Regions from separate parts of the Streptomyces sp. NPDC000878 genome, predicted to be linked through region 4. Evidence: riboswitches for the same ligand, from Rfam matches in the RefSeq annotation. Region 4 holds a riboswitch; each other region holds the start of a gene.
The links. Region 4 has a riboswitch for cyclic di-AMP ahead of ACWDR4_RS22335 (NlpC/P60 family protein). Riboswitches for the same ligand answer to the same signal wherever they lie in the genome.
Positions count from the first base shown of each region.

Region 1 (7,601 bases), on a different contig from region 4:
CTCAATATCGATCCGCCGGACCACACCAGGCTCCGTCGGCTCGTCGCCAAGGCGTTCACGCCCCGTCGTGTTGCCGAGTTCGCGCCCCGCGTGCAGGAACTCACCGATCAGCTCATCGACCAGTTCGCGGCGCGCGGCTCCGCCGATCTCATCCACGAGTTCGCGTTCCCGCTGCCCATCTACGCGATCTGCGACCTGCTGGGCGTACCCCGCGAGGACCAGGACGACTTCCGGGACTGGGCCGGGATGATGATCCGGCACGGGGGCGGGCCCCGGGGCGGGGTCGCCCGGTCGGTCAAGAAGATGCGGGGCTATCTCGCCGAGCTGATCCACCGGAAGCGCGAGGCGCTGACCGACGTGCCCGAACCCGGTGAGGATCTGATCTCCGGGCTCATCCGGGCCTCCGACGAGGGCGAGCACCTCACCGAGAACGAGGCCGCCGCCATGGCCTTCATCCTGCTGTTCGCCGGGTTTGAGACCACCGTGAATCTCATCGGCAACGGCACACACACCCTCCTCGCCCACCCCGAGCAGCGCGCCCGGCTCCAGGACTCCCTCGCCGTTGACGAAAACGGTCACCAGGACTTCTCCCTCCTCGAGACCGGCATCGAGGAACTCCTCCGCTACGACGGCCCCGTCGAACTGGCCACCTGGCGGTTCGCGACGCAGCCGCTCAGCATCGGCGGGCAGGACATCGCGGCCGGTGATCCCGTCCTCGTCGTTCTCGCCGCCGCCGACCGTGATCCGGCGCGGTTCGCCGACCCCGACACCCTCGACCTCTCCCGCCGTGACAACCAGCACCTCGGATACGGCCACGGCATCCACTACTGCCTCGGCGCCCCGCTCGCCCGCCTGGAGGGGCGGAGTGCGCTGGCCACCCTCCTCACCCGTCTCCCGGACCTTCAACTTGCCGGAGACCCGAGCGAGTTGCGCTGGCGGGGCGGGCTCATCATGCGTGGACTGCGCACCCTGCCCGTCGAGTTCACGCCGGTTCGCGAATCGGGGCATACCCCGCCAGTAGTGCCGTAGAAGATCACGGGAAGGTGACACTCCCTCAACAATGTGATCTTCACGTGATCTACGCGGCATTAACTTGTGACAAGTGATCGCCTGTCGATACGTTCGAGCACTAGTGCGACGCCTTGGCGGTATTCATTTCGGCATCCGTCGCGCCGACCCCTGCTGTCTCGCGAAAGGCAACCGCATGCTCTCCGGGAACGGACGTCACCGTCGCCCCCGTCAGGCCCCGGCTCTGCTTGTCGCGGCCGGCGTGACCGGCTCCGCCCTCGCCATCCCGCTGCTCGCCGCGACCGGCGCGAGCGCGGCAAGCGGCACCACGTGGGACAGGGTCGCGGAGTGCGAGAGTGGCGGCTCCTGGAGTGCCAACTCCGGCAACGGGTTCTACGGCGGGCTCCAGCTGACCCAGGCGGACTGGGAGGCGTACGGCGGTCTCACGTACGCCCCGAGCGCCGACCAGGCCAGCCGTTCGCAGCAGATCGCCGTCGCCGAGAGTGTGCTCGCCGACCGGGGTGCCGGGGTCTGGGACGCCTGCGCGCTGCTGTCCGGGCTCGGCAAGGACACCAGCTCGGCCGACGTCGACACGGGCGTGGCCGAGGGGAAGGGGAGTGGGGACAGGGAGGGCGGTACGTCGTCTTCGGCGTCGCCCTCGTCCTCGACGTCGGATTCGCCTACGCCTGCCTCTACTCCCTCCGCCTCACCCTCCACCGACTCCGCGCCCTCGGTCAAGGCCAAGTCCGCCGAGTCCTCGCCGTCCCCTTCTTCCTCCTCCTCAACCTCCTCGTCCCCCTCGCTGTCGAGCGAAGGGGGCGCACAAGAAGGTGACAGGTCATCCACGGGTGTGACAAATGATGGAAAACAGGGCAACTCCGGGCAGAGCAGGGAAGGCTCGTATACGGTCCGCCCCGGCGACACCCTTTGCGGCATCGCCGACTCCCTTGGCCTTGAGGGTGGATGGTCCGAGTTGTACGCCGAGAACGAGGATCTCCTCGGTGCGGACCCGAACCACATCCTCCCCGGTCAGACCCTCGAAGTCCCTGCCGAACCGGGGCAAAAGTAACCGGAGTTCACGTCACGCTTCGCGCTGAATGTCCGTTATAAATGCAGTGAGAGATAGGTCTCAGAAGCCCTGATCGTCTTTGTATTTCAGGGGATCACCTGTTTACGGTCGTCAACGCCCGCCACAGTGGGCCCCGCCGGTCGCAACGCCGAATCCTGCCAACGGCCGAACGGGAACAGTCGTCGCTTTCAAGCGCCGTAGGCAGGAGCGGGGGACCCAAGGTAAGTGCCGCACCGGGCAGTTGACCGGAGCGGCTTGGGGTTAAGCCGTGCGCCGCCCGAACGGGGCGTACGGCCGGGCAACTCAACCGGCCCGAACCCGACAGCTCACCTCGCAGGCGTCGGTGAGGGGATCACGCATGCTGTTTTCCGGTAAGGGCAAGCACCGTCGTCCGTCCAAGGCCACCCGTGTCGTCGCCATCGCCGGTGTGACCGGCGCCGCGGTCGCCGCTCCGCTGCTGGCGGCCGGCTCCGCCTCCGCCGCCACCTCCGCCGAGTGGGACACGGTCGCCCAGTGCGAGTCCGGCGGCAACTGGTCCATCAACACCGGCAACGGCTACTACGGCGGTCTGCAGTTCTCCGCCTCGACCTGGGCCGCGTACGGCGGCTCGGCGTACGCCTCCACCGCCGACCAGGCCTCCAAGTCCCAGCAGATAACCATCGCCGAGAAGGTCCTCGCGGGCCAGGGCAAGGGTGCCTGGCCGGTCTGCGGCACGGGCCTGTCCAGCGCCTCCTACGGCGGCGGTTCGAGCGACAGCTCGTCCAGTGACTCCGGTAGCTCCAGCCCCTCCAGCTCCGGCTCCGGCGAGACCTCCACCCGCTCCACCGACGAGCAGTCGGCCTCCCGTTCGCAGGAGCGACCGGCCGCGAAGAAGACCGTCACCACCCCGACCGGCAAGAAGGTCGAGAAGGGCGACGGCGAGTACAAGGTCGTCAAGGGTGACACCCTGAGCGCGATCGCCGAGGCGCACGACGTCAAGGGCGGCTGGGCGAAGCTCTTCCAGCTGAACAAGGACATCATCGACGACGCCGACTTCATCTACCCGGGCCAGCAGCTGCACCTCAGCTGACCCCGGTCACCTGCCCGCCGGAGCATCCCCCAAATCTCAGCCGGCCCGAAGGTGAACCACAGCGCCCTCACATCCGTGCCCTCCATAGTGAAGGCCTCGTGAGGGTCACCCCCGTCCCCCACGGGCTCCCCGCTCCGGTGCGTGTTCCCCCGTACGCACCGGGGCGGGGCTTTTTGTTTCCCTGAGGAACAATGTTTACCCTCGGTTCCGTCCATGTTCCGTCCATGGGGTGGTCGGACGGCTGGCCGATCGGCCTCGGACGGTTAGGCTCATCCCGCAGGGGCCGCAAAAAAGCCCCGCGTACCCGCGTCACATCCCAGAAGGAGATGCTCGTGCCGTCCATCGACGTCGTCGTAGCCCGGGAAATCCTCGACTCGCGAGGCAACCCCACCGTCGAGGTCGAGGTCGGCCTCGATGACGGCAGCACCGGTCGTGCCGCCGTCCCGTCCGGAGCCTCCACCGGAGCCTTCGAGGCCATCGAGCTGCGCGACGGTGACCCCAACCGCTACCTCGGCAAGGGTGTCGAGAAGGCCGTCCTCGCCGTCATCGAGCAGATCGGCCCGGAGCTGGTCGGCTACGACGCCACCGAGCAGCGGCTGATCGACCAGGCGATGTTCGACCTGGACGCCACCGACAACAAGGGCTCGCTCGGCGCCAACGCCATCCTCGGCGTCTCGCTCGCCGTCGCCCACGCCGCCTCCGAGGCCAGCGACCTCCCCCTCTTCCGCTACCTCGGCGGTCCGAACGCGCACCTGCTGCCCGTTCCGATGATGAACATCCTGAACGGCGGCTCGCACGCCGACTCCAACGTGGACATCCAGGAGTTCATGATCGCCCCGATCGGCGCGGAGTCCTTCTCCGAGGCGCTGCGCTGGGGCGCGGAGATCTACCACACCCTCAAGAAGGTGCTGAAGACCAAGGGCCTGTCCACCGGTCTCGGCGACGAGGGCGGCTTCGCCCCGAACCTGGAGTCCAACCGCGCCGCGCTCGACCTCATCATCGAGGCCATCAAGCAGGCCGGCTACGTCCCCGGTGAGCAGATCGGTCTCGCGCTCGACGTCGCCGCGTCCGAGTTCTACAAGGACGGCAAGTACGAGTTCGAGGGCAAGTCCCGTACGGCCGCCGAGATGACCGAGTACTACGAGGAGCTGGTCTCCGCGTACCCGCTCATCTCCATCGAGGACCCGCTGTACGAGGACGACTGGGACGGCTGGAAGACCATCACCGACAAGCTGGGCGACAAGGTCCAGATCGTCGGCGACGACCTCTTCGTCACCAACCCGGAGCGCCTCGCCCGTGGCATCGAGGAGGGCTCGGCCAACGCCCTGCTCGTCAAGGTCAACCAGATCGGCTCCCTCACCGAGACCCTGGACGCCGTCGAGATGGCGCAGCGCAACGGCTTCAAGTGCATGATGTCCCACCGCTCCGGCGAGACCGAGGACGTCACCATCGCCGACCTCGCCGTCGCGGTGAACTGCGGCCAGATCAAGACCGGCGCCCCGGCCCGCTCGGACCGCGTCGCCAAGTACAACCAGCTGCTGCGCATCGAGGAGATCCTCGACGACGCCGCGGTGTACGCCGGCCGCTCGGCCTTCCCCCGCTTCAAGGGCTGAGCAGCTGTAGCTGTGGTGGCTTAGGCAGCGTCGTACGTACGTCCCCGTACCCGGTCCCGTACCGTGTGCGGGGACGTACGCACGTACAAGCGCAGCTGTTCGGGGAGGCGGGACGACATGGCCGTGAAGGACCGGGACCGGTTCTCCACCGCGACCAGGATCAAGCTGCTCGGCGAGCAGACGGCGGCCCGCGTCTACCGTTCGCAGACCAAGCGCCAGGCCCGCCGCTCCCGTCTGACCGGCCGGGCGGCCCTGCTCGCCCTGGTCCTCTGCTCGCTGATCGTGGCCCTCGCCTACCCCATAAGGCAGTACGTCTCCCAGCGCGCCGACATCGCCGACCTGGAGCGCGAACGCGACCAGGCCCGGCAGCGGGTCGAGCAGCTCCGCGACCAGAAGGCACGCTGGCAGGACGACGCGTACGCGCAGCAGCAGATCCGGCAGCGGCTGCACTATGTGATGCCGGGCGAGACCGGGTACGTCGTGATCGACCCGGACGCGGCGAAGCAGTCGCGCGCCGACCTGGGCGCGGCCGACCGGCCCTGGTACGCGAACGTCTGGGACGGCGTGGACAAGGCCGATCAGTCCGGCCGGGCCGACGCCGTGAACCAGTGAAGTGCAGCGAAGTGAACTGACAAGAGAGACATACGTACAGGCATGCATACGCCCCCGCCTCCCACCCCGCGCACCGAGCCCACCGACGCGGACGTCGAGGCCTTCAAGCAGCAGCTGGGCCGTCCGCCGCGCGGGCTGCGCGCGATCGCGCACCGCTGTCCCTGCGGTCAGCCGGACGTCGTCGAGACGGCACCGCGGCTGCCGGACGGTACGCCCTTCCCGACGACGTACTACCTGACGTGCCCGCGGGCCGCCTCGGCGATCGGGACGCTGGAGGCGAACGGCGTGATGAAGGAGATGACGGAGCGTCTGGCGACGGATCCGGAGCTGGCCGCGGCGTATCGGGCCGCGCACGAGGACTACATCGCGCGCCGTGACTCGATCGAGGTGCTGGAGGGTTTCCCGAGTGCGGGGGGTATGCCGGACCGGGTGAAGTGCCTGCACGTGCTGGTGGGGCACTCGCTGGCGGCCGGCCCCGGGGTGAACCCGCTGGGGGACGAGGCGATCGCGATGCTGCCGGAGTGGTGGGCGAAGGGGGCGTGTGTGGTGCCGGGGGAGTGACCCGCGGCGGAGCCGCTGATGGATGCAGCGCCCCCGCCGCCCCTACCCGTCCCATCCCGTTCCTGGGGGCTGCGCCCCCAGACCCCCCTTTCGGCCTGAACGGCCTCGTCCTCAAACGCCGGACGGGCTGAAATACCAACCCGAAGGATCCGCCCATGCCTCGCGTCGCCGCCATCGACTGCGGTACGAACTCGATCCGGCTGCTCGTCGCCGACGCTGACCCGGTCACCGGGGAACTTGTCGAGCTGGACCGGCGGATGACCATCGTCCGGCTCGGTCAAGGGGTCGACCGTACGGGGCGGCTGGCGCCCGAGGCGCTGGAGCGGACCTTTGCGGCCTGTCGGGAGTACGCCGGCGCCATCAAGGAGCACGGGGCCGAGCGGCTGCGGTTCGTCGCGACGTCCGCCTCCCGGGACGCGGAGAACAGGGACGAGTTCGTACGGGGGGTGCTGGACATCCTGGGTGTCGAGCCCGAGGTGATCTCGGGTGAGCAGGAGGCCGCGTTCTCCTTCACCGGGGCCACCAAGGAACTGACGGGGCGCGACGACCTCGCCAGGCCCTACCTGGTCGTGGACATCGGCGGCGGCTCGACCGAGTTCGTGGTCGGGGACGAGCAGGTGCGCGGGGCGCGGTCCGTGGACATCGGGTGCGTGCGGATGACCGAGCGGCATCTCGTGCGGGACGGGGTGGTTGTGGATCCGCCGGGGGATGTGGAGATCGCCGCGATCCGGGCCGACATCGAGGCCGCTCTCGACCTGGCGGAGCAGAGTGTCCCGCTGGGCGAGGCGCGCACGCTCGTCGGGCTGGCCGGGTCCGTCACCACGGTGTCGGCGATCGCGCAGGACCTGCCCGCGTACGACTCCGAGGCCATCCACCACTCCCGGGTCTCCCTCGACCGCGTCCGCGAGATCACCGAGGTCCTTCTCCGGTCCACGCACGCCGAGCGCGCGGCCATTCCCTCCATGCATCCGGGGCGCGTCGACGTGATCGGCGCGGGGGCGCTGGTCCTGCTCTCGATCATGGAGCGGATCGGGGCGGCGGAGGTCGTGGTGAGCGAGCACGACATTCTCGACGGGATCGCCTGGAAGGTGGCGGAGGACCTCCAGTAGCCCTCGGCTGAGCAGGTCGGATAACGTATGAGCGCACTTGCGGGGGTGTTTACGGCCCCCCGGTGACGCCCTCCCGGGAAAGTTCGTGAAGTTCTTCACAAGGAATTCGGTCCTGTTGGGCGACGAACGTGCTCCGCGGGGCCCTTTCGGGGGCTCACCTGGGGCGGGAGCGTGCTCGGGGGAGCGTTTCGGTGGGGTTTCCGGTGGGTGTGGCGGGAGGCTGGTCCAGTCACTCCGATGACCCGGAAGGGCAGTTCACACGGCATTGACATCGGGGCGTACCGCCCGCTGGTTCGTCCGGCGAGACACGGCCTCGGCCACGCGGGCCGCGCAGTGTAGCAGAGGGGGTGCACATGCTTGTGAAGGGGCTCACGAGCGACCCCCCTGGGGCGGGTGGATACTCGATGGCATGAGCACCACGGAGCGTCCCAGGATCCTCGTAGTAGGCGGTGGGTACGTAGGCCTGTACGCAGCTCGGCGCATTCTCAAGAAGATGCGCTACGGCGAGGCGACCGTCACGGTCGTCGACCCCCGGTCGTACATGACCTACCAGCCCTTCC
Region 1 covers NZ_JBSFMT010000083.1:13,024-20,624, forward strand. Annotated here, with positions in the region: gene ACWDR4_RS42625 (cytochrome P450 family protein) at 1-1,029, shown strand, start outside; gene ACWDR4_RS42630 (transglycosylase family protein) at 1,271-2,077, shown strand; cyclic di-AMP (ydaO/yuaA leader) riboswitch at 2,261-2,432, shown strand; gene ACWDR4_RS42635 (transglycosylase family protein) at 2,436-3,146, shown strand; gene eno (phosphopyruvate hydratase) at 3,479-4,759, shown strand; gene ACWDR4_RS42645 (FtsB family cell division protein) at 4,877-5,371, shown strand; gene ACWDR4_RS42650 (DUF501 domain-containing protein) at 5,414-5,932, shown strand; gene ACWDR4_RS42655 (Ppx/GppA phosphatase family protein) at 6,088-7,041, shown strand; gene ACWDR4_RS42660 (NAD(P)/FAD-dependent oxidoreductase) at 7,451-7,601, shown strand, end outside.
Region 1: another riboswitch for cyclic di-AMP. It lies ahead of ACWDR4_RS42635 (transglycosylase family protein); the one in region 4 lies ahead of ACWDR4_RS22335 (NlpC/P60 family protein).

Region 2 (7,601 bases), on a different contig from region 4:
TGTGTCTGACTTTTCTCGCCCCAAGGGCACCCCCCGCTTCCCCGGCGGGCCGCAGGCCGATCCCGCCGGGTCGCATTTCGAGCGGCGGATCAGGAGCTTTCAGCCCCGGCGGAGCCGGGTCACCGCCGGGCAGGGTGATGCCCTGCGGCGGCTGTGGCCCAAGTGGGGCCTCGACATCGACGGCCACGCCCTCCGGCTCGGCGAGCTGTTCGGGGACGACCTGCCCGTCGTACTCGAGATCGGGTTCGGGATGGGGGAGGCCACCGCGCAGATGGCCGCCGCCGATCCCGGCACCAACATTCTCGCCGTCGACGTGCACACCCCTGGACAGGGCAACCTGCTCAATCTCGCCGACCAGCAGGGCCTGACCAACATCCGCGTCGCCAACGGGGACGCCATCATCCTGCTCCGCGAGATGCTCACCCCAGAGTCTCTCGACGGCCTGCGCGTCTACTTCCCCGACCCCTGGCCCAAGAAGCGCCACCACAAGCGGCGGCTGATTCAGGCCGAGTTTCTTGATCTCGTCGCCCGCAGACTGCGCGCCGGCGCGCTCGTGCACTGCGCGACCGACTGGGAGCCGTACGCCGAGCAGATGCTCGAAGTGCTCGACGCGCACCCGGAGTTCGAGAACACCCTGCCCGGGGGCGGTTACTCGCCACGTCCGGAGTTCCGGCCACTGACCCGTTTCGAGGGCCAGGGACTGGAGAAGGGACATGTCGTGAACGACCTGCTGTTCCGCCGCGTACAGCAGTCGTAGAGCACGAGCCCCAACCCCCGCAGAACACGAGCGCCAGCACTCGTAACGCACCGGCCGTTAGGGTCAATGCCGTGGCCACCTTTCCCCCGTACCCGACGCACCCCAGCGGCCCCACCGACGGCCCCGTCGGCGGAACGCTGCGGCACGCTCACTGGTGGCAGCGGAAGTGGGTGCGGTACGGCGCCCTGACCAGTCTGCTCGCGCTCTCCGGGCTCGTCATCCTCGCTCTCGTCCGCGAACAGACCGGCACCGAGGGGTTCCTGGTCGGGCTCGGGCTCGCCGTGTTCCCCGTGCCGTTGCTCGTGGCCGCGTTCCGGTGGCTGGACCGGGTCGAGCCGGGGCCCTGGCGGAACCTGGTCTTCTCGTTCGCCTGGGGCGCCTGCGCGGCGGCCCTGATAGCGATCGTCGCCAACAGCTTCGCGACGAGATGGATAGCGACCGCCACCGCCGACCCGTCCAGCGCGGACACCCTCGGGGCGACCGTCATAGCGCCCATCGTCGAGGAGTCCGCGAAAGCAGCCGCCGTACTGCTCATCTTTCTCTTCCGGCGGCGCGACTTCACCGGGATCGTCGACGGCGTCGTCATCGCCGGGGTCACCGCGACCGGCTTCGCCTTCACCGAGAACATCCTCTATCTCGGCACCGCCTTCGGCACCGACCAGCTGACCGGGGACAGCGGTATCGCCTCGGTCACCGCGGCGACCTTCTTCGTGCGCGTCATCATGTCGCCGTTCGCGCACCCCCTGTTCACGGTCCTCACCGGCATCGGTTTCGGCATCTCCGCGCTGTCGGGCGAGCGCCAGCACGTCCGCCGGGTGCTGCTGCCGCTGTCCGGGCTGCTGCTCGCGATGAGCATGCACGCCTTCTGGAACGGCTCGTCGTCCTTCGGGGAGTACGGGTTCTTCGCGGTGTACGCCGCGTTCATGGTGCCCGCGTTCGGGCTGCTGACCTGGCTGGTCATCTGGACCCGGCAGCGCGAGCTGCGCACCGTCCGCGCCGAGTTGCCGGCGTACGCGCAGGCCGGCTGGCTGGCCCCGGCCGAGCCGTACGCCCTCGGCTCGATGCGCGCCCGCCGCCTCGCCCGTGAGTACGCCCGCCGCCATCTGGGCAGGCAGGCGGCGCGTGCGGTGGCGCAGTACGAGGCGTACGCCACCTCACTCGCGTTCCTGCGCCACCGAGGGCGCCTCGGCCGGGCGCGCGCCGACTTCGTCGTCCGCGAGCAGGAGCTGCTGGGCGCGCTGTGGGAGCGCAGGGCGGTGGCCCGCCCGGCCCTGGACCACGCGGCACGCACCATCGCCCCGGCTCCGGTACTGGTGGCCCCGCCGGTCATCTGGCCGACGTACGGGCAACAGCCGTACGCGCAACAGCCCTACGTACAGCAGCCGTACGTCCAGCAGTACGGCCAGCAGGGGTACGGGCCGACGACGCCGTACCCGGCGGTCTACAACCCGTACCGCTCCTGAGCCTGCCGCCCGGATCACGGCTGGGGGGGGCGCATGGCGGGGCGCGGCGCGGCGTTGACGCCCTCCCCCGCCATGCGGCCGGCCAGCCGGCCGACCGCCCGCACCACGCCCCCTCACCGGCAGACGAAGCCACCGCAACCCACGCGACGGGCCCCGCCGTCAAGCCCCTCCCGCGCCCCGCCACAGGCCGGGGGCCACCTCGACGCCCGCCCCCCTCCCCGCCACACAGCCCAGCCGCACGCACCACGCGCCCTGACCGGCAGACGAGGACACCGCAGCCCGAAGCCGCCCGCCGTACCCCACACGACGAGCCCCCACCATCAAGCCCCGCCACGCAGCCAGCCGCACACACACCACGCCCCCACCGACAGACGAGGGCACGGCAACGCCAAGCCGGCGCGACCAGCCACAACGCACCCGCAGCCGTCAGGCGTCAGGCTCAGCCGTCACGTGCCGCTCACGCCGAAGCCGTCGTGAGGCTCGCGACCTCCGTCTCCGTCAGTTCCAGTTCTGCCAGCGCGACCAGCGGCGGGAGCTGCTCCACCGTGCGGGCGGAGGCGATCGGGGCCGTCACCGTCGGCTGGGCGGCGAGCCAGGCCAGGGCGACCGTGGCGACGGCCGCACCGCGGGCCGCGGCGATCTCGTCCAGGGCGGCCAGGACCTTCCGGCCGCGTTCCGTCTCCCCCTGCTTGCCGGCGCCGGCCGCCGCACGCGCGCCCTCGACCGTCGCACCGGGGCGGTACTTGCCCGTGAGGAAGCCGGAGGCCAGCGCGTAGTACGGGACGGTGGCGAGGCCCGTACGGGAGGCGATGTCCTGCAGCGCGCCCTCGTACGTGTCGCGGGAGACCAGGTTGTAGTGGGGCTGGATGGCCACGTACTTGGCCAGGCCCTCGCGGTCGGAGAAGTCCAGGGACTCCTGGAGCCGCTCCGGCGAGATGTTGGAGACGGCGATGTGCCGCACCTTGCCTGCGGTCACGAGTTCGTCGAGGGCGCCGATGATCTCCTCGACGGGCACCTCGGGCCTGTCGAAGTGCGTGAAGTAGAGGTCGATGTGGTCGGTGTCGAGACGGCGGAGGGAGGCGTCGGCGGCGGCCTTGATGTTGGCGGCCGAGAGGCCGGGGAAGTCGGGGTGCTGGCTGACCTTCGTGGCGACGACGACGTCTGCGCGGTTGCCGCGCGACTTGATCCACTTGCCGATGATGGTCTCGGACTCGCCGCCCTGGTTACCGTCGATCCACGCCGAGTAGGAGTCGGCGGTGTCGAGGAAGTTGCCGCCGGCGGCGGCGTAGGCGTCGAGCACCTCGAAGGACGCCTTCTCGTCGGCGGTCCAGCCGAAGACGTTGCCGCCGAGGGCGAGGGGGAAGACCTCCAGGTCCGATGATCCGAGCTTGCGCAGAGCAGGAGTAGTCATGCTCCTTGTCAACGCCCGACCCGGACGCACTGATTCCGGCGGTTCACGAACATCGTGTGAACGCCGGAATCAGTCGGGATCAGTCGGAATCGAGCAACGTCTGCCTATCGAGCAACGTCTGTCTTACGGGTTGAGGCCCATGCTCCGCAGCCACGCCATCGGGTCGATCCCCGCGGTGTCCGAGCTGCTGGTGTGGACCTCCATGTGGAGGTGGGCCCCGGTGACGTTGCCCGTGGCGCCGACTCGGCCGATCACGTCACCCGTGTTGACCTTCTGGCCGACGCTGACGTTGATCGAGGACTGGTGGGCGTACCAGATCTCGGTGCCGTCCTCGAGGGTGAGGATCGTGCGGTAGCCGTAGGAGCCGCTCCAGCCCGCCTCGGTGATCGTGCCGGTGTGGACGGCCTTGAGCGGGGTACCTGTGGGAGCGGCGAAGTCGAGGCCGGTGTGGTAGCCGGAGGACCACAGCGAGCCGGCCTGGCCGAACGTCGAGGTGATCGTGTATGAGGAGGTCGGCAACGTGTACTGCTTGGCCAGCTCGGCGAGCCGCGCGGCCTCCAGCTTCGCCGCGGCTTCCTCGGCGGCCTTCTTCTTCGCGGCGGCGGCCTTCGCGGCGGCCTCGCGCTTCACCTTGGCGGCCTCGTCGGCGGCCTTCTTCGCGGCGGCGTCCTGGGCGGCCTGCTGGACCTTGGCCTCGGCCTGGTCCTTCTGCTGCTCGGCCTGGAGGATGATGCGGGCGCGCAGGGCCTCACCCGCGTCGCTGGTGCCCTGCTCGGTCTCCTCGGAGGTGACGCCGACGCTGCTGAGCGCGTTGGGGGAGCCCTGGGGCTCGTCCTTCGAGTCGTCGTCGCCCGCGAAGGGCGAGCCGACGGAGGGCAGGTCGGGGATGGAGATGGAGACGGGCGGCTTGCCGGTCTGTGCGGTGGCCATGCCGGCCCCGCCGACGGCGGCTATGACACCGACGCCGAGAACGGTGGAGCTGCGGGCGAGTCCTCCGCCGCCGCGCTGCTTGCCGACGCGGTGCCGGCCGCGAACCGGACGAGTGGTGTCCGCGCTGGGATTCCACTCCTCCCAAGGGCCCTCGTCGGTGCGACGGCTGCCGAAGCCGAAGGTCGGGATCTTGCCGGCCTCGGTCTCGCTGCTGCGCTGACTCGGTACGAACGGGGCCTCTGGGGCGGCCGGGTTTGACGCCACGTGGGCGTGCTCCTTTCCTTCCTTCTCGCCTACCGGGTTAGCTGACGGGTTCGGAGCAGGAAGGTCTCCTACGCGCGTATACCTGCCGTGTTGCCACGGCGGCGGACGAGCGATTCACCCCAAGTTGGTGGTTCCCCGGTTCCCTCGCGGGATTCGGCGCGTGCGCACGGAGCCGACTCTTGTGACGGCTGGGACAACCGCGCTGCGTTATCGAACGTTAATAGACCAGGGCCCCGGATTCCAAGCCGTTCCCGTTGATCGTTAATCCTTTTCCCGAGGACTTTCTAGGCCAGCACCGGTGAAAATCGGGCGAGTTGACCATGCCGTAAGTGACTCCTGAGTTTTGACTGTGTGTCAGATGTTATGCGGAGCGGGATCGTTCACTCACGGCCGGTGACAACCGACGACAACCGATGACAATCGCTCTCAGGGTCGTCTCACGGCGAGCAGCGCCATGTCGTCCGTCGTGCCGCCGCCCGAGTGCCGGCGCACCTCGTCGGCGAGGGCGGCGAGGAGGGCGGCCGGGTCGCGGAAGACGCGGCCCGTGAGCCGGGCCGCCGGATCGAAGAAGACGCCGTGCCCGTCGCGGGCCTCGGACAGCCCGTCGGTGTGCAGGAGCAGCGCCGCGCCGCCGGGAAAAGGCGTCGTCTCGGCACGGTCGGGCGCGCCGCCGAGGTCGCCCATGCCGAGCGGAAGCGCGGCTTCGGACGGGCTGAGGACGCGCAGGGTGCCGTCGGCGGTGAGCAGCAGGGGCGGGGGGTGGCCGCGGTTGACGATGCGGACGATCCCGTCGCCGTGCGGGAGTTCGGCGAGTACGGCGGTGGCGAAGCCCTCGGTGATCTCCAGACCGCCGCGCCGGGCGGCCTCGCGCGCGAGGGCCCGCTCCAGCCGCTGGGCGACCGCCTCCAAGGTCGCCTCCTGCTCGGCGGCCTCCCGGAACGCCCCGATGACGACGGCGACGGCCGCCACGGCCCCCATCCCCTTGCCCCGCACGTCCCCGAGGACGAGCCGCACGCCGTACGGGGTCTCCTGCACGGCGTAAAGGTCGCCGCCGATGAAGGCACCCTCCTGGGCGGCCTCGTACCGGGCGGCGATCTCGAACCCGCCGATGTGCGCGTCCGGTTCGGGCAGTACGGCGCGCTGCGCGGCCTCGGCGATCTCGTGGGCCGTGGCGAGGCGGCGGTCGCCCCGGCGTACGACGCGGTTGATGACGACGGCCAGGACGGCGACCGTGGCCACGGTGACCGTCTCGGTGAGGGTGTCGGCGTCCGAGGAGAACTCGAAGCGGACGTGGACCAGGTACTCGGCGAGGAGCGCGGCAGCGCCGGTGACGGCCGTGGTGCGCAGCGAGGAGAGCGGGGCGGCGATGAGCGGGGCGGCGGTGAAGAAGGGGACCGCGGTGAAGTCGTGCGGGGTGGCGTAGTCGTAGACGATCCCGGCGACGATCAGGAGCGCGGGCAGGACGCGCACGAGGGTCCGCACCCGGGAGACCACCACCGCCTCTTCCGGCGATCCCGTCCCTCCCGGCTCTCCCGACCGCGCCACTCGTCTCGTCTCCCGCCGGATCACCCGCCCCGTCCCGTTCAGGTTCGTCCCGCTCAGATTTCCGGGAACGGGTACGGCGGGCGAGCCGGGTGGACCGACCGGGCTAAAGGAGAAGGGTGGGGCGGGCCCGCGAAAAGGGCGGGACGGGCCGGAAAAAAGGGGGGCCTGGAAACGACTCAGGGCCGGAAACCAGTTTCCTGGTTTCCGGCCCTGGGCCTTCAGTAGCGGGGACAGGATTTGAACCTGCGACCTCTGGGTTATGAGCCCAGCGAGCTACCGAGCTGCTCCACCCCGCGCCGCTGAACACAACTATACGCCATCCGCGGGACCCCGATCACCACGGTTGATCACGACGGTTGATCACCGCGATTGAGCATCAGCCGGGCAGGTGGGCGTTGGGCGCCTTGGCCCGCTCCTCGTACTCCGGGAGGACGACGACCTCGACGCCCTCGCCCGTGAGCAGCCCACTCCCGTCCGCCGCGACCACGAAGGTGTCCGGCTCGCGCCAGGCGGTCACCACCCGGCGGACGCCCGCGTCGAGGATCAGCCGGGCGCAGGGCGCGGGGCGGGAGGCGCGGCGGGCGCAGGGTTCGAGGCTGCTGTAGACGGTGGCCGTCGGGAGCCGGGGGTCGGCCGGGTCGAGCTTGGCGAGGGCCGCCTCCTCGGCGTGCACGACCGGGTCGCCGCCCTCCCGGGAGTGCCCGCGCGCCAGCTCCGTACCGTCGGCGGCGACCACCACCGCGCCGACGCTGAACGCCGTGCGCGACGGCGGACACCGCTCGGCCAGTTCACACGCCAGTGCCAGCCAGTGCCGGTCGGCGGCGACGGGGAGCGGGCCGGTGCCGGGGGCGGTGGGCTCGTACCGCATGAGGACGACGTCCTCGATCCGCCGGGTCTCGGTCAGCCGGAGCCGGCCGCCCTGGTAGGCGCCGGGGCCGAAGAGGCGGGGGGCGTCGGGGGCGCCGACGAAGAGGGGCGCGAGGACGAGCTGGAGTTCGTCGGCGAGGCCCTGCTGGAGGAGCTGGGTGTGGACGGTGCCGCCGCCCTCGACCATGAGACGCCGTACGCCTCGCACGTCGTGCAGGTGTTCGAGAAGGGCCCGCCAGTCGAGGGGGCCGGGTCCCAGGGCGACGATGTCGACATCGGCACCGAGGCCCACCTCCCGGGCCCGGTCGGCGCCCTTGTCCGTCGTGTAGACGACCTTCTCGCCGCCCGTGTGCCAGAAGTTGGC
Region 2 covers NZ_JBSFMT010000064.1:129-7,729, forward strand. Annotated here, with positions in the region: gene trmB (tRNA (guanosine(46)-N7)-methyltransferase TrmB) at 2-757, shown strand; gene ACWDR4_RS38005 (PrsW family glutamic-type intramembrane protease) at 829-2,220, shown strand; gene ACWDR4_RS38010 (aldo/keto reductase) at 2,678-3,631, opposite strand; gene ACWDR4_RS38015 (M23 family metallopeptidase) at 3,755-4,825, opposite strand; cyclic di-AMP (ydaO/yuaA leader) riboswitch at 4,837-4,994, opposite strand; gene ACWDR4_RS38020 (PP2C family protein-serine/threonine phosphatase) at 5,252-6,412, opposite strand; tRNA gene ACWDR4_RS38025 (tRNA-Met) at 6,593-6,666, opposite strand; gene ACWDR4_RS38030 (dihydrofolate reductase family protein) at 6,747-7,601, opposite strand, start outside.
Region 2: another riboswitch for cyclic di-AMP. It lies ahead of ACWDR4_RS38015 (M23 family metallopeptidase); the one in region 4 lies ahead of ACWDR4_RS22335 (NlpC/P60 family protein).

Region 3 (7,601 bases), on a different contig from region 4:
TGTCTCTGCGCGATCCCGTGCTGCGGGAGGTCGCCGGGGACCTGGACCGGCGCTGGAAGGCCGCGATCACCGAGGTCATCGCGGAGGGGGTGGCCGCGGGCGAGTTCACGTGCCCCGACCCCACGGGCACGGCACTGCGACTCACAGCGCTGCTGGACGGGCTGGCGGTCCAGATGACGGCGTACGAGGGGGTGTCGCGTGCGCGGGCCGAGCAGTGGGTGGACGCGGCGCTGGCTGGGGAACTGGGGCTGGAGCGCGCGGCGTTGGCGTCGGGCAGGTAGGTCGGTGTGGCCGCCGGACCTGGGGGCTGCCGCCCCCAGACCCCCGCTTCGGCCTGAACGGCCTCGTCCTCAAACGCCGGACGGGCTAAAGGACTTCACGCGACCCACTCGATCCGGCTCTTGATGTCGTCCGGCGACAGACTTCCCTTCGCCGTCACATGGTCCCCCGACGACTCGCCCCGCAGCCGCCGCCCGATCCACGGGACCAGATGCTCCCGTGCCCAGTGGACGTCGTCGCGGCGGATCTCGAAGGTGCCCCGCGGTGGCAGCACCGGCCAGGGCTGGTCCGGGTCGGCCGGGATCTCCAGGCCGAGGACCTGGCCCGCGCGCAGCGCCACGCGCGTGTGCCCCTCGGGAGAGAGGTGCAGCCGGTCGCTGTCCCAGGCCCGGCGGTCCTGGATGGTCTTCAGGGACCACAGGTCGAGCACCGGACAGCCGTACCGGTCGGCGATGGCCCGGATGTGTCCGTTGTACGTCGCGATCTTGCCGCGCATGTGCTTCAGCACCGGGACGTTACGGGTGTCGAAGCCCGTCGTCACCATGACCGTGCCGACCGCCGACGTGAGGTCGACGACCGCCCGCTCGAAGCGCTCGGCGAGTTCGTCGGGGTCGCTGCCGGGCCGGATGACGTCGTTGCCGCCCGCACAGAAGGAGACCATGTCGGGCGCCAGGTCCTTGGCCTGCGGAAGCTGCTCGGCCACGATCTGGTCGAGCAGCCTCCCGCGTACCGCGAGGTTCGTGTAGCCGAAGTCGCCCTCCGGGCGCCGGTCCGCGAGCAGTACCGCGAACCGATCGGCCCAGCCGACGAACGCCCCGTCGGGGCCAGGATCGCCGACGCCTTCGGTGAAGCTGTCCCCCACCGCCACGTACGACCCGATCACTGCTCTGCTGTCATTCTTCGAATCGTCTGCCACATCGGTCCATGATTCACCTACCGATGTGAGCTACGCGACCGTAGGAAAGGGTTGACTCGCGGTGAGATAAGCCACTCGTCAAGTATTGGTCAACCCGGAATAATAGGGAGACGCAGCTCACGGACGCTGAAGTCGGTGATCCGGAAGTGGCTCCACGTCGTACGGAAGGCGAAGTGCCCGCTCGTGTACGGCTCCGGGTCGCTGTAGTCGAAGACGAGCCGTCCCTTGTTCCACCAGCGGACCGTCGAACCGGCCGAGACGATCCGGACGCGATGCGGCTCGTTCGGGACCAGCAGCGGCTCCGTGTAATCGTAGATCAGCGGGCGCACGCCGGCCTCACCGACGTAACGGCGCAGCCGGGTCGTCGTGTTGGTGTTGGCGCCGTAGCCGACGTAGTACGTCTTCAGGTAGTCGTACTCGGCGAGGGCGCCGCCCCGAGGGGTGGCGAAGAGGTCGTCCGGTGAGCGGACGTCGACGGCGTTCCAGAAGTTGTTCAGGTCGGAGACACGGTCGTTGACCCCGCCCGCCGAGACCGGCGTCGCCGTGTACTCGATGACGTACGGGCCCGCGAGCTTCCGCTTGAACCAGATCGTCGCGCCGCTCGGTACGTCGACCTCCAGGACTCCCCGGGCCGCCGTGACGCTGCCGCCGTCCTCGAGTTCGACGGCCCACTGGCCGAGTCCGTGCCGGAAGTCGTCCCGGGCGATGAGCCGTCCGCGTCGGTGGTGGCCCGGCGAGGCGCTCGCCGGGCCGGCCGGGGCGAGGGCTGCCAGTGCCCCGCCTGCGGCCAGCGCTCCGAAGGCTCTACGGGTGGTCGTCACGAGGCAGCTCCCTTGGTGGTCGTGATCGAGGGCTTCGGCACCCTGCGGGTCTCGGTGCCGAGGTAGTAGTCCGTGTACGTCGACTGGAGATAGCCGCGCACGGTCCAGCCGAGGCGGTACGCGGGGTTCTGGGCGAGCGTGTAGACGCGCGTCGCCGTCGGCTCGGTGGTCGTGTAGAGGCGCAGTGCGGTGTGGTCGGCGGTCTCGGCGAGGATCTCCTCGCGCCAGTCGCCGATCAGGTCGCCGTAGAAAGGGGTCGCATTGCGCGGGCCGGAGACGACCCCCGACGGCTCGAAGATCCGCGTGCTCGTCTCGGTCTTCGGGTCCCACTTCTCCACGTGCGTGTAGTCGAGGAGTTCGGCGGCCTTGTCGCCGTCCCACCAGATACGGAAGTTGACGCTCGGGGTGGTCGTGGAGACCTTGCCGGCCTGGACGTTGCGGACGCCCGCGCCGGGGGCGGTGGCGTCGGCGGTGGAGGTCCAGTACTCGTAGCCGGGGTGACCGGGGTCGATGTCGGCGGCGTTGCCCCGGCCGACGTCGATGTCGGTGTCGTTCTCCCAGCTCGCCGGGTGCTGCCCGGTCACCAGGCGCTCACCGGTGTCGGCGTCGTAGTAGTACCAGGGGAACTTCGGTACGACGCCCAGCTCGGCCTGCTGGATGGCGAATCCCTCCAGACCCGGGCGGTCGGGATCGAGGTCGGCGATGTCGAAGCGGTCGCCGTGTCCGGCGCCGTCGACGACGTACCGGAGCGTGCCGTCGCTGTTGACCACGTAGTTGCCGTCGGCGATCTCGTCCCGGCCGTCCTGGTCGACGTCGACGGTCCGGATCTGGTGGAAGCTGGTCGCGCCGCTCGCTGCCGGGACCGCGTACTTCCAACGCCTGGTCAGATCCTGGCCGTTGAAGTCCCAGGTCTGGATGAGGATCCGGAACGCGCCGCGCCGGGCGCCTACCCGGGTGACCAACTTCGTGACCAGGCTGGGGTGTTCGCCGTCGAGGTAGGCGATGCCGAAGTGTCCGCCGGACGGGCCGTCGGCCACCAGGTCGTCGGGCACGGGCTGGCGGGTGCGCTCGGTTCCCGTGGCGCCGTCGATCACCGAAATGAACTGGTTGGCAGGCGAGTTGGCGGTGACCTCGCTACCGTCCGCGAAGGTGGTGCCGTCGGCCGTGTGCACGAGCACCTCGGCCCTGCCGTCGCCGTCCAGGTCGTACACCGTGACGTTGTCGTCGTTGCGGTAGCCGCCGATGGGCGTGGAACCGCTGATCGCCGCCGGAGCAGGGTCGTTGGCGCCGTTTCCGCCGACCTGGGTGTAGGAGCCGGGACCCAGGTCGACCCGCCACAGCCGCTCACCGGTGAGCGCGTACGCCTCCAACAGGTCGGGCCTGTGCCGGGTTTGGGAGAGTCTGCTGACGACGAGTTCATAGCGTCCGTCACCGTCGAGGTCGCCGGGCCAGGCGTGCTGCACGGTGTAGCCGTCGGCGGCGGCGAGGGGGATCTCCGCGTACCCCTTGTCGAAGGTGAGGGGCGAACTCGGCCGCAGCTCACGCCCGTTGACGATCGCCCGGACACTGTAGGCACCCGCGCCCCGGCTGTTGTCCTGGTACGTCGTGGACTTGACGATCGGCGCGGAGTTCAGGCGGCGTCCGCCCTTGTACACGTTGAAGGCGATCGCGTTGCCATGGCGCGCGTACTCGGTGCCGAGCAGCCGCCAGCTGAGGAAGGTGCCCTTGCCGGACGGTACGGCGACCAGGCCTCGGTCGAGGTTCTCGACCACCCGGCGCGAGGGCTCGGCCGCGTGTCCGGCGGGCGCGGAGAGCGCCCCGGCCGTCAGGATCGCGGCGACGACGGCGCCGGTTCTTCGGCGTCGACTGGAATGCACAGGTCCTCCGTAGACAGTCGCAGAGAGAGTAGAAAGCGCTTGCGCAGCAACGGAGTTCACTGTGCCCCCACCTTCTCGCCCTGTCGACGCTCCGCGGGCCCACGCCACAAGACTGCAATGCGACGATCATGAAGGCACACATACGGACATGCCGAAGGCCGGACCCGGGGATCGGGGTCCGGCCTTCGGCGGCTGTCCTCGTGAGGTGTCGGTGTCAGCCGACGGCGACACCCTTCGAGCGGAGGTACGCGACCGGGTCCACGTCGGAGCCGTAGTCCGGGGTGGTGCGGATCTCGAAGTGCAGGTGCGGTCCGGTCACGTTGCCGGTGGCACCGGAGAGACCGACCTGCTGTCCCTCGGTCACGGTCTGGCCGGCCGAGACGGAGAGCTGCGAGAGGTGGGCGTACTGGGCGTAGTAGCCGTCGGCGAGCTTGATGACGACCTGGTTGCCGTACGCGCCGCCCCAGCCCGCGGAGACGACCGTGCCGGCGCCGACGGCCTTGAGGGAGGTGCCGGTCGGGACGACGAAGTCGACGCCCGTGTGGTAGCCGCTGGACCACATGCTGCCCGACACGTGGTAGGCGGTGCCGATGGTGGCACCGGCCACGGGGAGGGTGAAGCCGCCGGAGCTGCTGGTGTCGGCGGCCTCGGTCGTCGTCGAGGTGTCGGCCGTCGCACTCTCGGCGGCCGGCTTGGACGTCTCCGTCTGGGTCGACTTCGAGGAGGACGAGGACGACGAGGACTTCGTCGAAGACGAGGACGAGGAAGAAGACGAGGAAGGCGAAGAGGTCGACGCGGCCTTCTTGCCGATCGTCAGCTTCAGACCGGGGTGGATCAGGCTCGGGTCGGAGCCGATGGCGGTCCGGTTGTCCGAGTAGAGCTTCTGCCAGCCACCGCTGACGCTCTGCTCCTGGGCGATCTTCGAGAGGTAGTCGCCGGCCTGGACCGAGTAGATCCTGACGCTCGCCTTCTTGGCGGCGGAAGACGTGGAAGCGGCGGCCTTTCCGGCCTTTTCCGTCTTCGCGGAAACGGACTCGGCCGATACGGACTTGGCCGATTCCGAAAGCGACGACACGGACTGGGCGGTGGACTCCGCCGTGGCCGCATGGGCGCCGGTGGCTCCCAGAAGCGGCAGAGCGAGAGCCGCTCCGCCAGTTCCGGCAGCGGCTATCGAGCGGGAGAAACGCTGGGACTTCGGACGGCGGTGCTTACCCTTCGCGGGCATGACGAATTCCTCTCCGTCGCCTGCGAGGTGAGCTGTCGGGTGCGGACTGGAGATGTCCGGCCACGCCTGAACGTGACTTAACCCCAAGCCTGTTCCAGAGACCGGAACAGGCGTTCTACCTGTGGGTCCCCCGCTCCTGCCGTTGTCGGGTGTTCGATGCGGGCTCCGGGCGGCGGCAGGATTGGGCGTCCGTCCGGATTGGTGGCGAACGTAAGCGACCAAGACGCACGGAAACAAGCCTGGGGTTCCCTGTGTACGGGTTTCCTGTGGTCCTCCCCAGAATTCCCGGTCACTGTCCGTGAATTACGGATCTTTCCGCCCCTCGAACTCCCTTAAAACACGCCTAAATTACGTGAACATGACGGCGACACACGGTCACGAATATGACGCTGCTCACTCGCCCGATTCACAGCAACCTTTATTCCCAGGCGAGTTGGAATGAAGACACCATAGGCGCCATATGGGGCAGAAGTGTCAGATGCGACGCAGGCGGAGAACTGCCGCATCCAGGTCACCCTTGAGCCCGGTTCGTAGTCCGTGGTGCAACAGCACGGCACCCCGGTGGACTTCGCCCGTTTCGCGGCATTCGTACGTCGCCGAGGGGTCGAGTCCGCGCAGCCGCAGCGCCGGGAGCGGCTCACCGTGGTGCTGCGCCTGGAGCCAGGCCAGGACGACGGCCTCGTCCCCGAGCACGTACTGCACCGCGCTCAGCCCACCGGTCGGCCGCCGCAGCCGGTAGAGGTCGCCGCGCTGCACGACGGGCCGGATCTCCTTGTACAGCCCCACCCACTCCCCTGCCTCGGCCAGCTCCTCCTCGGTCCATTTGGTGAGGTCGCCGCCGACGCCGAGCACCCCGGCCATCGCGCTCACGAACCGGAACCGCAACGAGCTGACCCGGCCGTTGAGCTGGGTGTTCGGGCTGTCGGTGACCCAGGCGGCCATGACCCGCGCGGGATGGATCTGACTGAAGCCCTCCTGGATGGCGAGCCGGTCCAGCGGGTCGGTGTTGTCGGAGGTCCACACCTGGTCCGTACGGGCGAGGACACCGAGGTCGATCCGGCCGCCGCCACCCGAGCAGGACTCGAAGGCGACGTCCGGGTGGGCCGCCCGCAGCCGGTCCAGCAGGGCGTACAGCCCGTGGACGTGGTCGACCCACAGGCGCTGCGGATAGTCCTCGCCGGGCCAGCCGGCGTCGGTGAAGCAGCGGTTGAAGTCCCACTTCACATAGTCGATCGGCGCACTGGAGAGCAGCCCGTCGAGCTGCTCCCAGAGGTACTGCCGGACATCCTCGCGCGCCAGGTTCAGTACGAGCTGATTGCGGAACTCCGTCCTCTTTCGTCCCGGTTGGAACTGCACCCAGTCGGGGTGCGCGCGGTACAGATCGCTGTCCGGGTTGACCATCTCGGGCTCGACCCAGATGCCGAACTGCATCCCCAGGGCGTGCACGTACTCGGCGAGCGGCTTGAGTCCCGCCGGGAAGCGGTCCGGGTTGGGCGTCCAGTCGCCGAGGCCGGCCCGGTCGCTGGTGCGGGCCCCGAACCAGCCGTCGTCCACGACGAACAGCTCGACGCCGATCGCGGCGGCCCGCCGGGCCAGCACCCTCTGCTGCTCCTCGGAGATGTCGAACTCCGTGGCCTCCCAGGAGTTGTAGAGCACGGGCCGGTCCCGGTCGGCGTCCGGCACGACGAACGCGCGCTGGTACGTGTGCCACGACCGGCTCGCCCCGCCGTGCCCGGAGTCCGTCCACAGCCCCGCGAAGACGGGCGTGGTGAAGGACTCGCCCGGCGCCAGGCGCAGCAGGCCCGAGTCGTCGTATCCGGCGCCGCCGGTGATCTGCACGCGCGCGTCGGGCAGTTGGGCGACGGCGATCCGCCAGGACCCGGACCAGCCGAGCGCGCACGCGTACACCTCGCCGCGCTCCTCGGTCGCGTCGGTGTCGAGCGCCACCCAGGGCAGATGCTGGTGCCCGGTGTGACCGCGCCGGCTGCCGATGACCTTCTCACCGTAGGTGAGGTCGGTGCTCACGAGCCGGGACTCGGCGGCCCAGCGCCCGTGCAACTGGGACAGGCGCCAGCCGTCGCGCTCGGGGAGCGTCCAGGTGGCGGAGTCCGCGCGGAGCAGCTCCAGTGGGCCGGTTCCGTCGGGCGCGTCATGGGTGAGGGTCACCCAGCGTTCCACCACGTCGTGGCGCATCCGGTAGTGGAGCGTGATGACCAGTCCGGTGTCCCGGAACGTCAGCCGGAGTTCGTCCCCCTCCGCCTCGTACGCCTCGAACCGCCATTCGGTGCCCCTGCGCTCGTCGGTGCGCACGGACAGCGCGGGCCGGGCGAAGCGGGGGCCGCCCTCGACCGGGTACTCCTCGCGGCCGTCGAGCGGGGACTCGAAGGGCCAGTAGTCCGGCAGCGGACGGACGGTGAGTGCCTCGGCGTCGGCGAGGGCGATCCGCGGGCCCCAGTGCAGATGCAGCAGTTCGTCGTCCTCGG
Region 3 covers NZ_JBSFMT010000010.1:104,728-112,328, forward strand. Annotated here, with positions in the region: gene ACWDR4_RS12290 (TetR/AcrR family transcriptional regulator) at 1-281, shown strand, start outside; gene ACWDR4_RS12295 (SGNH/GDSL hydrolase family protein) at 377-1,162, opposite strand; gene ACWDR4_RS12300 (DUF6250 domain-containing protein) at 1,285-2,016, opposite strand; gene ACWDR4_RS12305 (rhamnogalacturonan lyase family protein) at 2,013-3,893, opposite strand; gene ACWDR4_RS12310 (M23 family metallopeptidase) at 4,108-5,118, opposite strand; cyclic di-AMP (ydaO/yuaA leader) riboswitch at 5,121-5,280, opposite strand; gene ACWDR4_RS12315 (alpha-galactosidase) at 5,593-7,601, opposite strand, start outside.
Region 3: another riboswitch for cyclic di-AMP. It lies ahead of ACWDR4_RS12310 (M23 family metallopeptidase); the one in region 4 lies ahead of ACWDR4_RS22335 (NlpC/P60 family protein).

Region 4 (7,601 bases):
GAGGCCGATGCCGCCGGTCGCGGAGAGCACCGCGAGCGTGATCCGGAAGATCACCGGATCCATGTCACAGGTCCGCCCCAGCCCCGCGCACACCCCGCCCAGCATCTTCTGCCGCCGGTCGCGCCGGAACCTGCCCGGCAGCTGCTCGTCGGCTGTGGCTGCCGCAGTCGCGTCCGTGTGCTCGGGCGCGCGCGGTTCCCCTTTCTCCGCGGGCGGTGGGGTTGCCGCGGCGGGTGCGGCATCCTGCGGCCCGGCGCCCGAGGAAGGGCGCGGGCCGGAGCCGGGTCCCGGACCCGTCGCGGCGTGTGCGTGATCTGTCATGCGTCCATGTTGGCGCTTGAGGCAGCTCGGCGGCAGTCGGGATGACCCTGGGCGAACCCTGATATCGGCCCTGAGGAGGGGCGGGGGAAGCGTTCGAGGGCAGGCGGGCCCGAAGATCAGGGGTGTCTCGGGGACCGACCCTGATGCCCGGGCCCGCCGCTCGTGTGAACATCGATGGCATGCCGGAAGCCGCAGCGTTGCCACTCGTCGAACCGCGGCCCCCGCGCAAGCTCTACCGCAGCAGCGACGGACGCTGGCTCGGAGGCGTGGCGCGAGGGCTCGCCGGGCATCTCGGGCTGCCGGTGATCTGGCTGCGCCTCATGTTCGTCGGCCTGTTCATGGCGGACGGACTCGGTGCGCTGCTGTATGCGGCCTTCTGGTTCTTCGTGCCGCTCGGTGTCGGCGGCGTCGACGCCCAGCGGCCCCCGTCCCTCGTCAGTGCGGAGACGTCGCCCGACGGCCGCCGCAGACTCGTCGCCCGCAAGCCGGACAAGGGGCAGATCGTCGCCCTGCTCCTCATGGTCGTCGTGGCCATGGTGTTCGTCGGCAATGTGAATCTCGGCGGGGGCGCCAAGGCCTATCTGTTCCCGACCGTGCTCGTCGCCGCGGGTGTCGCCCTGGTCTGGCGCCAGGCGGACAACGCACGGCGGGCCCGCTGGATGGAGGTCGGCAGCCGCCGGCGCACGCTCACCCTCGTCCGTGCCGCGGCCGGCGTCATGCTGGTCACGGCGGGCGTGTCCGGGATCTTCGTCCTGCAAGGCTCCGCCGCCCACCTCGGCTCGGTCCTCCAGGCAGCGCTCGCGGTGCTGGTCGGGACAGCGCTGCTGGCCGGTCCGTATCTCGTCCGGATGACCCAGGACCTCTCCGAGGAGCGCCTGATGCGCATTCGCGCCCAGGAGCGTGCGGAGGTCGCCGCGCATGTGCACGACTCGGTGCTGCACACCCTGACCCTGATCCAGCGCAACGCGGAGAGCGCGAACGAGGTGCGCCGTCTCGCCCGCGCCCAGGAGCGCGAACTGCGCAACTGGCTCTACAAACCCGAGGGCACCGGAAAGGAAGAGGCCGACGAACCCGACACCCTCGCCGAGGCGGTGCGGCGCAGCGCGGCGGAGGTGGAGGACAAGCACGGTGTTCCCATAGAGGTCGTGGTCGTCGGCGACTGTCCGCTCGACGACAGAACCGGCGCACAGATGCAGGCCGCGCGGGAAGCGATGGTGAACGCCGCCAAGTACGGTGGCGAGGGCGGCGCGGTACAGGTCTACGCCGAGGTCGAGGGCAGGACGGTCTTCGTGTCCGTCCGGGACCGCGGACCCGGCTTCGACCTCGACTCCATACCCGCCGACCGCATGGGCGTCAGAGAATCGATCATCGGCCGTATGGAGCGCAACGGCGGTACGGCGCGGCTGCGCGCGGTACCGGGTGGCGGCACGGAGGTCGAGTTGGAGATGGAGAGGGCGGAGAGTACGTCATGAGCGAGGCACAGGGGGAGAACAGGCGGACCGGTCCGGCCGGTTCGGCGGAGTCGGCCGAACCGACAGCGGCTGCAGAACCCACCACCGCACCCGCCGAGGGCGCCCAGGCCGGTGAGCCTGCCGGCAGCGGCAGCGGCAGTGGTGACGCGGTGGGGCGGCGGGTGCGGGTGGTTCTCGTCGACGACCACCGTATGTTCCGTACGGGGGTTCAGGCCGAGATCGGGCAGACCGAGCGGACCGGCGTCGAGGTGGTCGGTGAGGCCGCCGACGTCGACCAGGCGGTCACCGTCATCACCGCCACCCGGCCCGAGGTGGTCCTGCTCGACGTCCATCTGCCGGGCGGCGGCGGGGTCGAAGTCCTGCGCCGCTGCGCCCCGTTGATGGCCGACCCCGAGCAGCCGGTCCGTTTCCTGGCGCTGTCCGTCTCGGATGCGGCGGAGGACGTCATCGGCGTGATCCGTGGCGGTGCGCGGGGATACGTCACGAAGACGATCACCGGCACGGACCTCGTCGACTCGGTCTTCCGCGTCCAGGACGGCGACGCGGTGTTCTCGCCGCGGCTCGCCGGGTTCGTCCTGGACGCGTTCGCGTCCACGGACGCCCCGCCGGTGGACGAGGACCTCGACCGCCTCACCCAGCGCGAGCGGGAGGTACTGCGGCTGATCGCCCGGGGCTATGCGTACAAGGAGATCGCCAAGCAGCTCTTCATCTCCGTGAAGACGGTGGAGTCGCATGTGTCGGCGGTCCTCAGGAAGCTCCAGCTGTCGAACCGGCACGAGCTGACCCGGTGGGCCACGGCCCGGCGGCTTGTGTAGTCAAGCCACCCTCGTGGCCCCCGCGAACGGCATCTCGTCCAGGGGTGCCACCCGTACCGGCGCAGAGGGGTTCGGGGCGTGGATCATCTGGCCGCCGCCCACATACATGCCCACATGACTGATGCCCGAGTAGAAGAACACCAGGTCGCCAGGGAGGAGTTCGGACCGTGAGACACGTTGGCCGGCGTTGATCTGGGCGTAGGTGGTGCGGGGCAGGGAGATGCCCGCGGAGCGGTACGCGGCCTGCATGAGGCCCGAGCAGTCGAAGGCGTCCGGGCCGGTGGCGCCCCACACATAGGGGCTGCCGAGCTTCTGGTGGGCGTAGGAAACGGCCGCCGCCGCACGCGAGTTGGGTGCCTCGGCGACTCCGGAGGCCCCGGACGCCCCAGCGGCGTCGACGGCGCCGGCCGCCCCCAGCCCGTCCCGCGCACTCCCCGACGACCGTGAAGCATGCCCCCCGCTCCAGCTGCCGCCGTTGCCGCCGTCCGCCGCCGCGAGCCGGGCACGTTCCTCCGTGCTGAGGCGGGACAGCAGCCTGCGGGCCTCGCCCAGCTTTCCGGTCACCGTCTTCTTGTGGCGGTTCAGCTCGGCCTGGCGTGACTTGAGGGTCGTCAGCTCGACGTGGGCGGCCCCGCGCAGCTGCTCGATCTCCCGCAGCTGCCTGCGTACACGGGTCACGTCCGACGCCTGTCTGCTGCCCGCCCGTTCGGCGAACGCGGCGCCGGCGAGATAGCCGTCGGGGTCGTCGGAGAGGGCGAGTTGCAGCGCGGGGTCGAGTCCGCCGGAGCGGTACTGAGCCGCGGCCATCGAACCCAGCGCCTCCCGCGCCGAGTTGAGCCGGTCCTCCTTGCGGGCCGCCTCGTCCCGCAGGTTCCCCAGCCGCCGCTCCGCCCGCTCGGCCCTCTCCTTCGCTCCGTTGTACTTCTCGGTGGCGACCTCCGCCTCCTCGTACAGCTTGTTCACCTTGGCCTCGACCTGGGCCTGGGTCAGCTGTGGCTCGGCGTACCCGATGCCGTCGAAGCCGGTCGCCGTCGCCGCGCCCGCGAGGGCGATCGTGGCGGCGGTGCGGGCCGTACTGCCGTTGAGCGAGCGCTGTCGGGGCTTGCGGTGCGCTGCCACCGGGGCGTCACGTCCTTTCGTACGACCGCCACTACGTCGACCGCCGGAAGGCTGCCTGGGAAGCGGACCCAGGAGGGCGGTTGCGCGTCCGACGGCGGCCCGCACAGGGGGAGCGGTCCGCCGCCGGACTTTCTCGGCGGTGGTGTCCGACTGCCGCCCCTGGCCCGGGCGGCGGTGGGGAGCCGGTCACCTGGTGGAGGACGCTAAACCGGAGTGTGACGTGGGGGTAACGCCATGTACGGAACTGGCGTGAGCCGACCACCGGGTGACCGCATACGACCGTGATCGCGCTCCGCCGCCGCCGACTTCACGCAGACGGCTGACCGATGAGGAGGTTTGGGAGGCACATGGTGATTACACAGTGCTATGGGGTGCATATATGCGAGGTCTCCGAGTGTCGCGCGAGGCGCGCTGGATGCCTTGCGAACGCCCTTCACGGCCCGGTGTCATGCGGCTCGGGGGCCTCTGATTAGGCTCCGGGCCCATGGACGTACTCATCCATCTCTTCGTCGGCCTGCACATCATCGGCATCGCCTCGCTTCTTGGCGGGTTTCTCACCCAGATGAAGGCGATGGGGCAGGGCACGGCCCGCTTCGTGCCGGCGATGCTGCACGGTGCGTTCACCATGCTGGTCACCGGCGTCGCCCTGGTGGGCCTCAACCAGGCCGACGACCAGACGGTGAACAACGTCAAGATCGGCGTGAAGCTGGCGCTGCTGATCGTGATCCTCGGCCTCGTCTATGTGAAGCGGGACGACGAGACCGTGGACAAGCGGCTGTTCGGCCTGGTGGGCCTGTTCACCACGGCGAACATCTTCATCGCCGTGCTCTGGACCTGATGAGACCTGCCCGACCTGCCCGTCAGGCCGGGCGCACCACGCTGTGGATCGCCGACTCACCGTCGTAGAAGATCGATTCCTCGCGGACGTACGCACCCGGCTTCGGGGCGTGGATCATCATGCCGTTGCCGATGTAGAGGCCGACGTGGCTGATGTCGTCGTAGAAGAAGACCAGGTCACCGGGTTGGATGTCGGAGAGGGAGACCGTCGTGCCCGCGTTCACCTGGTCGTAGGTGGTGCGCGGGAGGGTGACTCCGGCGGCCTTCCAGGCGGCCTGGGTGAGGCTCGAGCAGTCGTACGAGTCCGGGCCGGTCGCGCCCCAGACGTACGGCTTGCCGATCTGTGCGCGTGCGAAGGTGAGGGCCTTCTCGGCCTTGGTGGCGTACGAGGAGTCGGTGGCCGGTGCCGTCGACGTGTCCGAGGCGGTGCCGCCCGTCGACTGCTGGGCCGCCGCGGCTGCCGCCGCTTCCTGCTGGCGCTGCTGCTCCGCCGCCTGCTGCTGACGGGCGAGTTCCTGCGCCTGGCGGCGGGCCTCCGCCTGCTTCTCCCGCTCGATCGCCGCGAGCCGTAGCTTCTCCTCGGCGGTGAGGCGGGAGAGGAGCTGGCGGGCCTGCGCGAGCTTCGTCTGGACGGTGGTCTTGGTCGTCCGCAGGTTGTCCTGGGACTCCGTGAGCGATTCGAGGCTCGCGGTGGCCTCCTGGCGCTTCTGCGTCGTCTCGGCCTGCTCCGTGATGTACTCGTCGACCGCGTCCTTCTGGCGGGCGGTCAGCCGGTCCATCAGCTGGTTCTGGTCGAAGTAGTCCTGCGGGTCGTCCGCGAGGAGGAACGTCGCCGTGTCGGGGGCGGCCGACCCGGTGCGGTACTGGGCCGCGGCGAAGGAACCGAGTTCCTCGCGCGCGTCGTTGAGCTTCTGGGTGCGCTGGGCCACGTCGTCCATCAGGGTGTCGACGCGCTTGCGCTGCTTGGAGGTCTTCTCCTTGGCGGAGTTGTACTTGTCGGTGGCCGACTCGGCCTGGCGGTAGAGGTCGCCGACCTTCGCCTCGACCTCCTCCATGCTCGGCTTGTCGTCGGCCGAGGGCGCCGGGGGAGTGGTGGGCTCCGTGGGCGCGGCGTTGGCGGTCTGGGACAGCAGCGCGACGGAGGTCAGGGCCGCCGTGGCGAAGGCGGGGGTCCGTATGCCTGCTACGCGCGTTCCCGTAGGACGCGACTTGCGGTGCGACGACGCCAAGAGAGGCGACTCCTTCCACGTTCCGCCTACCGGGTTAGCTGTCGGGTTCGGGCGGGTGGTTCGGAAGGGTTGCCCTACGGTCCTTGCCCTGGACGGCAGTCGGACCGATTCACCCCAAGTTTTCGGTGGGTCCCCGGCTCCTGCCGCACAGGGCGGCACGATCGGACTCGGCGGAGGCCGCGCGGCCCGGCGATGTTCGCCGGTGGGGGTCGAGCGGCCTGCAGGGCACGCTAACCAATTCGTGTGGCCCCTGTGAAGGTTGATGACCGCTATGCCCGATACGTTTTTGTGACCTCAACCCTAAACATTGCTCCCCGGAGTCGATCTGGAGGAGTGTGTGCCGCTTGGTCCGCACTTGATGTGTTCATACCGGTCCGGGATCTGCTGTCCGGACAGCCCGGCGGATGTTTTCGGGGTGGCGGCCGGTTGTCAGTGGGGGAGCCTAGACTCGGAGAGCGATGAGCAGCCTCTTTGACGACAGCTTCCTGGCGGACCTCCAGGGCCCTCGAGCCCACGAGGAGGAGCCCCCGCCGCCGCCCGAGGACGAGCATGCGCCGGAGCCCGTTCTGGACGACCTGTTCGGCGGGCAGTTCGACGCGCCGCCGGACCGGGACGCGTACTACCGCGACGGCGCCCCGCGCCCCGTGGTGGACCCGGCCGCGCTCCTGGACGGGCTGAACGAGAACCAGCGCGCGGCCGTCGTGCACGCCGACACCCCCCTGCTCATCGTGGCGGGCGCCGGCTCCGGCAAGACGCGCGTGCTCACCCACCGCATCGCGTATCTGCTCGGCGAGCGGGGCGTCCACCCCGGCCAGATCCTCGCGATCACCTTCACCAACAAGGCCGCCGGCGAGATGAGGGAGCGCGTCGAGCAGCTCGTCGGCCCGCGCGCGAACGCGATGTGGGTGATGACGTTCCACAGCGCGTGCGTGCGGATCCTCCGCCGGGAGAGCAAGCGGCTCGGCTTCACGTCCTCGTTCTCGATCTACGACGCGGCCGACAGCAAGCGGCTGATGGCGCTCGTCTGCCGCGACCTGGACCTGGACCCCAAGCGCTTCCCGCCCAAGTCGTTCAGCGCGAAGATCTCCAACCTGAAGAACGAGCTGATCGACGAGGAGGACTTCGCCGCCCAGGCGAGCGACGGTTTCGAGAAGACCCTCGCCCAGGCGTACGCGATGTACCAGTCGCGGCTGCGCGAGGCCAACGCGCTCGACTTCGACGACCTGATCATGACGACGGTCAACCTGCTGCGCGCCTTCCCGGACGTCGCCGAGCACTACCGCCGCCGCTTCCGGCACGTCCTCGTCGACGAGTACCAGGACACCAACCACGCCCAGTACGCGCTTGTACGGGAACTCGTGGGCACCGCCGAGCACCCGGTGGACGTACCGCCCAGCGAGCACGATCTGCGCCCCGCCGAGCTGTGTGTCGTGGGTGACGCCGACCAGTCGATCTACGCCTTCCGGGGCGCGACGATCCGCAACATCCTCCAGTTCGAGGAGGACTACGCGGACGCGACGACGATCCTGCTCGAACAGAACTACCGTTCCACGCAGACGATCCTGAGCGCCGCCAACGCGGTCATCGAGCGCAACGAGTCCCGCCGCCCCAAGAACCTGTGGACCAACGCGGGCGCGGGCGCGCAGATCACCGGCTACGTCGCCGACACCGAGCACGACGAGGCACAGTTCGTCGCCGAGGAGATAGACCGCCTGACGGACGCGGGCGACGCGAAGGCGGGCGACGTCGCCGTCTTCTACCGGACGAACGCCCAGTCCCGTGTCTTCGAGGAGATCTTCATCCGCGTC
Region 4 covers NZ_JBSFMT010000024.1:68,007-75,607, forward strand. Annotated here, with positions in the region: gene ACWDR4_RS22310 (PspC domain-containing protein) at 1-321, opposite strand, end outside; gene ACWDR4_RS22315 (ATP-binding protein) at 501-1,793, shown strand; gene ACWDR4_RS22320 (LuxR C-terminal-related transcriptional regulator) at 1,790-2,608, shown strand; gene ACWDR4_RS22325 (NlpC/P60 family protein) at 2,609-3,727, opposite strand; gene ACWDR4_RS22330 (hypothetical protein) at 4,212-4,565, shown strand; gene ACWDR4_RS22335 (NlpC/P60 family protein) at 4,588-5,793, opposite strand; cyclic di-AMP (ydaO/yuaA leader) riboswitch at 5,802-5,976, opposite strand; gene pcrA (DNA helicase PcrA) at 6,252-7,601, shown strand, end outside.